Regions from separate parts of the Leifsonia sp. PARNA 1/14 genome, predicted to be linked through region 1. Evidence: predicted binding sites of a transcription regulator. Region 1 holds the regulator's gene; the other holds the start of a gene.
What was found. Region 1 encodes LexA, which represses DNA repair genes until DNA is damaged. Its sites were predicted from a motif close to TCGAACANNTGTTCGA; they were not measured.
Positions count from the first base shown of each region.

Region 1 (4,083 bases):
GGTGATCGTCGGACCCGTGACGTTCCTGCTGCTGAGCAAGGCGAGCGATGAGGCGCCGGAGGGCTTCCGCCCGCTGTCGCGGCTCGCCGACCTCCTGCCGGTCTACCGCGAGCTGCTGGCGCGGCTCGCGGCGGCGGGTGCGCCGTGGGTGCAGCTCGACGAGCCCGCGCTCGTCTCCGAGAGCATCGACGAGGAGCGCACCGAGGTGCTGGAGGCCACCCGTGCGGCCTACGCGGAGCTGGGCGGCGCCACCGAGCGGCCCGCGATCTTCGTCGCGGCACCGTACGGCAGCCTGGACGACGCGCTCCCGGTGCTCGCGCTCTCGCCGGTCGAGGCGATTTCGCTCGACCTGGTGCGCGGGACCATCCCGTCCGGGCTCGACGCCGTCACCGCCTCCGCCCTGACCGGCAAGACGCTGGTCGGCGGTGTGATCGACGGCCACAACATCTGGCGAGGCGACCTGGAGGCCGCCTTCGGAAAGCTGACCGCCCTGCTGTCGCTGAGCCCGGACGTCGCCGTGTCGACCTCCACCTCGTTGCTGCACGTGCCGCACGATGTCGACGACGAGCCCGAGCTCGACGCGCGCCTGAAGTCCTGGCTGGCGTTCGCCGACCAGAAGGTCGCCCAGGTCGCGGTGCTGGCGCGGGGGATCGTGGACGGGCACGAGGAGATCCAGGGCGAGCTGAGCGCCGCCACCGCCGCGCTCGCCGACCGCGCCGCGGCACCAGGTGTGCGTGTGGAGGCGGTGCGGGCGCGCGAGGCGGCTCTCACCCGCGCGGACTTCCGCCGCGGCGACTACGCGGCCCGCCTGGCCGCGCAGGACGAGGCGCTGCAGCTGCCGTTCCTGCCGACGACCACCATCGGCTCGTTCCCGCAGACCGCGGACATCCGGCGCTCGCGAGCCCAGTTCGCGAAGGGTGTCATCACCGAGGCCGACTACCTCGCGCGCATGCAGGCGGAGATCAAGCGGGTCGTCGACCTCCAGGAGGAGATCGGCCTCGACGTGATCGTTCACGGCGAGCCCGAGCGCAACGACATGGTGCAGTACTTCGCCGAGAACCTCGACGGGTTCGCCGTGACGCAGAACGGCTGGGTGCAGTCGTACGGGTCGCGCTGCACGCGCCCGTCGATCCTGTGGGGCGACGTCTCGCGCCCGAAGCCGATCACGGTCGACTGGTCGACGTACACCCAGACGCTGACCGACAAGCCCGTCAAGGGCATGCTGACCGGTCCGGTCACGATCCTCGCCTGGTCGTTCGTGCGCGACGACCAGCCGCTCGGCGAGACCGCCCGGCAGGTCGCGCTCGCGCTGCGCGACGAGATCGCCGACCTGGAGGCCGCGGGCATCCGCGTCGTGCAGGTCGACGAGCCGGCGCTGCGGGAGCTGCTGCCGCTCAAGCGCGCCGCCCAGCACGCCTACCTCGAGTGGTCGGTCGGCTCGTTCCGGCTCGCGACCTCCGGGGTCGCCGACGCGACGCAGATCCACACGCACCTCTGCTACTCCGAGTTCGGCGTGGTGATCGACGCGATCCGCAACCTCGACGCCGACGTGACCAGCATCGAGGCGGCGCGCAGCCGCATGGAGGTCGTGCACGACATCCAGCGCTCGGGCTTCGAGCACGGCATCGGCCCGGGTGTCTACGACATCCACTCGCCGCGCGTGCCGTCCGTCGCCGAGGTGACGGAGCTGCTGGAGACCGCGCTCAGCGCGATCCCGGGGCGCCAGCTCTGGGTGAACCCGGACTGCGGGCTGAAGACGCGCGGCTACGACGAGACGGTGGCGTCGCTCCGCAACATCCTCACGGCCACCCGTGACGTGCGGGAGCGAGTGGGCGTCACGGCCTGAACCCGGCGATTCGCGTCGCCTCGTTCCGCCCTGCGCGGACGAGGCGTCGCGAGTGTCGTCCCGTCGGCGATGATGAGCGCATGGTGCGCATCGCGGACGACGAGTTCGACCGGCTGGTCGACGAGGTGTTCGACGGGCTCCCGGAGGACATGGTGCGCCCGCTTGAGAATGTTGCAATCCTGATCGCCGACCAGCCGCCCGGGGCGCGTCCGCGGTTGTACGGGCTGTACACCGGGCATCCGCTGACCCGGCGCGGCGTCTACGGTTTCGGCGAGCTGCCCGACCGCATCACGCTGTTCCGCAACAACCTCGAGGCCGGTTGCGAGACGGTCGAGCAGCTCCGCGAACGGGTGCGCGTCACACTGGTGCACGAGATCGGCCACTACTTCGGCCTCGACGACGCCCGCCTCCAGGAGCTCGGCTGGGCGTGAACGGCGCCGGCCGGGTTCAGACCGCGCGGAGGACCGCGACGACCTTGCCGAGGATCTGCGAGTAGTCGCCCAGAATCGGCTCGAAGTTGGAGTTGCGGGGGAGCAGCCAGGTGTGCCCGTCGCGCTGCCGGAACACCTTCACCGTGGCCTCCTCGTCGAGCATGGCCGCGACGATGTCGCCGTTCTCCGCCGTGTTCTGGGAACGGACCACGACCCAGTCGCCGTCGCAGATGGCGGCATCGATCATCGACTCCCCGATGACCTTCAGCATGAAGAGCTCGCCGTTGCCCACCAGCTGCCGGGGGAGGGGGAAGACCTCCTCGACCTGCTGCTCCGCCGTGATCGGGACGCCGGCGGCGATACGTCCGACGAGCGGGACCATGGCGGCGTCGCCGACGGGCGTCTGGTTCTCGAAGTCGGGGGCGGGGGCCGAGGGGAGGTCGATCAGGATCTCCAGCGCCCGCGGGCGGTTCGGGTCGCGGCGCAGGTAGCCGCTCAGCTCGAGCTGGTTCAGCTGGTGCGTGACGGACGAGAGCGAGGAGAGGCCGACGGCGTCGCCGATCTCGCGCATGCTCGGCGGGTAGCCGCGCTGGCTCACCGACCGCTGGATCACGTCGAGGATGGCGAGCTGCTTCTCGCTGAGGTTCTTGCGGCGCCGCGTGCGCGGAGCCTGGTTCTCGTTCGACACGCTCGTCCCTTCGTGACCGTCCCCCGCACCCGGTCGGAACCGAATGTCGGTGGTGCCTGGTTGTCTTTCCTCCAGACAATCGAAACTGTATCCACGATACGGCGGCCCGACAAACATGTGTTCGAGTGTGTCTCGATATTCATGCGGGAATTCCCTTCGGATCGCCGATTGCGATTTCGAACATTCGAAGATATATTCGGAACAGAGCTTCGACCGAAGCCCCGAGGAGGTCACGATCATGAGCACAGCAGTCATGAGCACCGCGTCCCTGAACAGCGGATCCCTGAGCGCCGCAGCGAGCACTACCGCCGCCCCGCGCGTCCGCTTGCGCCTCACGCGTCGCGGGCGCGCCGTTCTCATGGCGCTCGTCACCCTCCCGATCGTGATCGGCGCTCTCGTCTTCGCGCTCAACGGCGGAGGCGCCGCAGCCACGGGCGAGCAGGCGCACGTGACCTTCCACTACGTCACGGTGCAGTCCGGCGACTCGCTCTGGTCGGTCGCCGAGCGACTGGCACCCAACGCCGACCCGCGCGACGTCATCGCCGACCTCGTCTCGCTGAACGGTCTCGAGTCGGCTGTAGTGACGCCGGGCCAGCAGCTCGCTGTTCCGACCCAGTACGACAAGTGATGATGACGGCGGCCTCCGGTGCCGTCGTCATACGGTGAAGCACCGCTTCGGCCCTGACTACCATTGAAAGCGTGACCTCTCTCTCCGATCTTCCGATCCGTGACGACCTGCGCGGTCGCACCCCCTACGGTGCGCCCCAGAAGGTCGTGCCCGTCGCGTTGAACGTGAACGAGAACACGCATCCGGTTCCGGACGACGTCGCAGCCGATATCGTCGCCCGCGTCGCCGTCGCCGTCACGGGCGTCAACCGGTATCCCGATCGGGAGTTCACCGAGCTGCGCCAGGCGTTCGCCCGCTACCTCGGTCACGGGCTCGTCGCCGAGCAGATCTGGGCGGCCAACGGGTCGAACGAGGTCTTGCAGCACATCCTCCAGGCCTTCGGCGGTCCCGGCCGCAGCCTTCTCGGCTTCGCGCCGACCTACTCGATGTACCCGCTGCTCGCCTCGGGCACCGGCACCTCGTGGATCGCGGCCGGTCGCGACGCGGAGTT
Region 1 is NZ_JBVQSP010000001.1:650,811-654,893, forward strand. It holds gene metE (5-methyltetrahydropteroyltriglutamate--homocysteine S-methyltransferase) at 1-1,846, shown strand, start outside; gene AC0HS0_RS03290 (metallopeptidase family protein) at 1,927-2,277, shown strand; gene lexA (transcriptional repressor LexA) at 2,294-2,965, opposite strand; gene AC0HS0_RS03300 (LysM peptidoglycan-binding domain-containing protein) at 3,204-3,593, shown strand; gene AC0HS0_RS03305 (histidinol-phosphate transaminase) at 3,665-4,083, shown strand, end outside.

Region 2 (3,744 bases), 300 kb from region 1:
CGCAGTGCGACGAGTGTGTCGATGAGACGGCGGTTGTCGCGCTGGTGGAGGCCGATGCTCGGCTCGTCGAGCACGTACAGCACGCCGGTGAGCCCGGAGCCGATCTGGGTGGCCAGGCGAATGCGCTGCGCCTCGCCTCCGGACAGGGTCGCGGCCGCACGCGCCAGATCGAGGTAGCTGAGGCCGACCTGGATCAGGAAGTCGAGTCGGATCTTGATCTCGCGCAGCACCTGCGCGCCGATCTTCTGCTCGCGCTCGGTCAGGTGCAGCTTCTCCATGAACGCCCGAGCGTCGGAGAGGCTGAGCTCGGAGGCGTCGGCGATCGACGCACCGTGCACGAGCACCGCGAGCACCTCCGGCTTCAGGCGCTTGCCCTTGCACACCGGGCACGGCACTTCGCGCAGGTATTCGGCCCACCGGGCCCGCTGGGTGTCGGTCTCGGCCTGGGCGTACTGGCGCTCGATGTAGGGCACCACGCCCTCGAACCCGGACGTGTAGGACATCTCGCGGCCGTAACGGTTCTTCCACCGCACCTTGACCTCGAAGTTGTCACCGTTCAGCACGGCCTCTGTGACGTTCGCCGGGAGCTTCTTCCACGGCGTCTTCAGCGAGAAGCCGAGGTCGCGCGCGAGGCCGTCGAGCAGCTTCTCGTAGTAGTTGAACAGGCCCTTGCCCTGCGTCGTCCACGGGATGATCACGCCCTCGGCGATGCTGAGCTCGTCGTCGCCGAGCAGCAGGTCTTCGTCGACCGACATGCGCGTGCCGAGCCCCGAGCACTCGGGGCAGGCGCCGAACGGCGCGTTGAACGAGAACGTGCGCGGCTCGATCTCCGTGAGCTGGATGGGGTGACCGTTCGGACAGGACAGCTTCTCGCTGAACGACTGCCAGGCCTCCGGCCCCTCGCGGTCGACGAAATTGACCTGCACCAGGCCGTCGGTGAGCCGCAGCGCGGTCTCGAGCGAGTCGGTGAGGCGGCTCAGGATGTCGGGGCCGGCCACGAGCCGGTCGACGACGACCGCGATGTCATGCTTGTACTGCTTCTTGAGGGTCGGCGGGTCGCTCAGCTGCACCTGCTGGCCGTCGACCAGGGCACGCGAATAGCCGCCGGCCGCGAGCTCCTTGAAGAGGTCGACGAACTCGCCCTTCTTCTGCGAGATGACCGGGCTCACCACCATGTAGCGGGTGCCGGCCTCGAGTTCCATGAGCTGATCGGCGATCTGCTGCACCGTCTGGCGCTGGATCTTCTCACCGCAGACCGGGCAGTGCGGTACGCCGATGCGCGCCCAGAGGAGTCGCATGTAGTCGTAGATCTCGGTGATCGTGCCGACGGTCGAGCGCGGATTGCGGTTGGTCGACTTCTGGTCGATGGAGACCGCGGGGCTCAGGCCCTCGATGAAATCGACGTCGGGACGGTCGACCTGGCCGAGGAACTGGCGCGCGTAGGCGGACAGCGACTCCACGTAGCGGCGCTGCCCCTCGGCGAAGATCGTGTCGAACGCGAGCGAAGACTTGCCCGACCCGGACAGGCCGGTGAAGACCACCATCGAGTCGCGCGGTATCTCGAGGTCGACGTTGTGCAGGTTGTGCACGCGCGCACCCCGCACGCTCAGGTGCGATCCCACGACCTTGCCCGGCTTGGCGAACGCCGACGCCCCACCCCTGTCGTCACTGAAGCTCACGCCGTCGAAACCCGTATCCCCGCTCATGCTCAGACTGCTCACTCGTTCCATTCTCCGCTATTCCGCCGTCGCCCCGGTGTCTGTTCGCCCACCGCGCACGCGCGCAGTGCCCCCACGGGATGGTTCGAAGCTTTGTTCGATTCTAGCGCCTCGACAACACGATTCGCGAACACGCGCGAGCGTACGCCAAACCACCGACATTCATCGCGAGCCGGTCGTCGGCACCCGCGCTCAGGCCCGTGGCCGGGCGAGGAGGATCGCCGCCAGCAGCACGACGAGCGCCACGATCGCCGCCCCGGAGACCATCGCCAGCCAGGGCGCCGCCGCGGGCCTCGCAACGAGCAGCAGCACGACCGCCGCGGCCTGCACGGGCAGCTGGATCAGGCCGAAGCGGCGCAGCGAAGGCAGCAGCACGGCGGGCTGGAACCGTGCGGACGGCGGGAGGACGAGCATCCACGCCGCCAGCAGGTGCAGGGCATGTACGGCCGCGATCAGCGCGAGCAGTCGCGGGGTCAGGGTTCCCGGCTCCAGGAGTGTCGAGAACGCCACCACCGCGATCAGCACCCAGGCCACCCGCCACCGCGGGACGACGACCGCGACGCCGGTCAGGAGGACGGCCAGCGCCGGCCACGGACCGCTCGGCGCCGCGGTCACCGCGAGCGGCACGGCGACCAGCGCGAACGCCACCCGCAGCGACCACGATGGGAGGGTGCGGCCGAGATCGGGAGCGGGGCGGTCGGGAGCCGGGCGTCCGGAGGCGGGCCTGCCCGCACCCGCCGCACTCATGGTCGCCTCCGCGGGGTCGCCAGGCGGCGCAGCACCGCGTCGCGGTCCGGCGACGACCAGACCAGCAGCTCGGCCCCCGCCGCACGCAGGCGATCCAGCCGGAGGGCGCGCTCGAGGTCGACGAGGCGGAGCGCGAGCCGCTCGCGGGCGGCGAGCTCGTCGACACTGCGCGGCGGGAGCACGTCGACCACGACGACGCGATGACCGGCCGCCCGCCAGGTGAGCGCCAGCCGGGTCGCCTGGTCGTCGAGGAACGTCGACATCACGAAGACGACGGCACCCTGCGCCAGCCGCGGCGCGCGTGCCCGCTCCGTCGCCGCACCGTGCGCCGTGGTCAGCTCGACCGCGCGCAGCACCCTGCTCAGGTGGCGCGCCCCCGCACGCGGCGGCAGCGCGCGGCGAGCGTCGGAGAGGTCGTCGAAGCCGACGCGGTCCGACGCGCCGGCGTAGGCGTCGGCCAGCGAGACCGCGGCCTCCCTGGCCAGGTCGAGGGAGGTCGCCCCCGGGCGCGGGTACGGTGCCGCCCAGCCGGCGACGGCGCCGGGCACGTCGTCCCGAGCGTCCACGACGAGTTGGATCGCGGCATCCGAGGTCGCCGTCGTCCGCCGGACATACAACTCCCCCGGTCGCTGGGCCAGGCGCGCCGTGGCCTTCCAGTCGATCCGGCGCAGGCGATCGCCCGGCCTGAATCGGTCGATGTCGCGGAACTCGCCTCCGTCGCCCGGGCGGGTCGACACGTGCCCGCCCGTCAGCCCGAGCAGCCGGGCGGGCAGCGGGAGGCTCCGCACCCGCTGCGCCTTCGGGCGCATCACGCGCTCGGCCACCGCCGGGCTGCCGGGATCGCCGACCCACGCTGCGTCCGGCCCGATCCCGCGGGCAGCGATGGACAGGATCCGCTGCGGACCGGAGTGCGACGCGGCGACCCGGAAGAGTAGCCGCCGACCGGACGCGGGGGTCACCAGTACGTCCTCCGGCTCCCGGTCGGAGCGGCGGATGCGGAGGTGGAGGCCGTCGACGCGCGCCTCCGCCTCGGCCACCGCGTCGACGAGCACGCGGCCGTCGGCTTCGTCGCCGCCGATGACGACGCTCGCGCGGGCCCCCGCGGTATCCGGCCGCGACGACCAGCCGATCACCGCCGTCATCAGCAATGGAGCTGCGACGAGGACGAGTTCGAGCCGCGACATCACGAATGCCGCGACCAGGCAGACCGCCGCGACGATCGCGGCGGCGGTGATCGCCGGACTCAGCGACCAGCGCGAGCCGCCCTCCGCCGCCTCCG
Region 2 is NZ_JBVQSP010000001.1:955,277-959,020, reverse strand. It holds gene uvrA (excinuclease ABC subunit UvrA) at 1-1,730, opposite strand, end outside; gene AC0HS0_RS04755 (hypothetical protein) at 1,911-2,465, opposite strand; gene AC0HS0_RS04750 (DUF58 domain-containing protein) at 2,462-3,744, opposite strand, start outside.
Region 2: a site for LexA is predicted at 1,804-1,819, ahead of uvrA (excinuclease ABC subunit UvrA). Genes of this name have one in related genera too.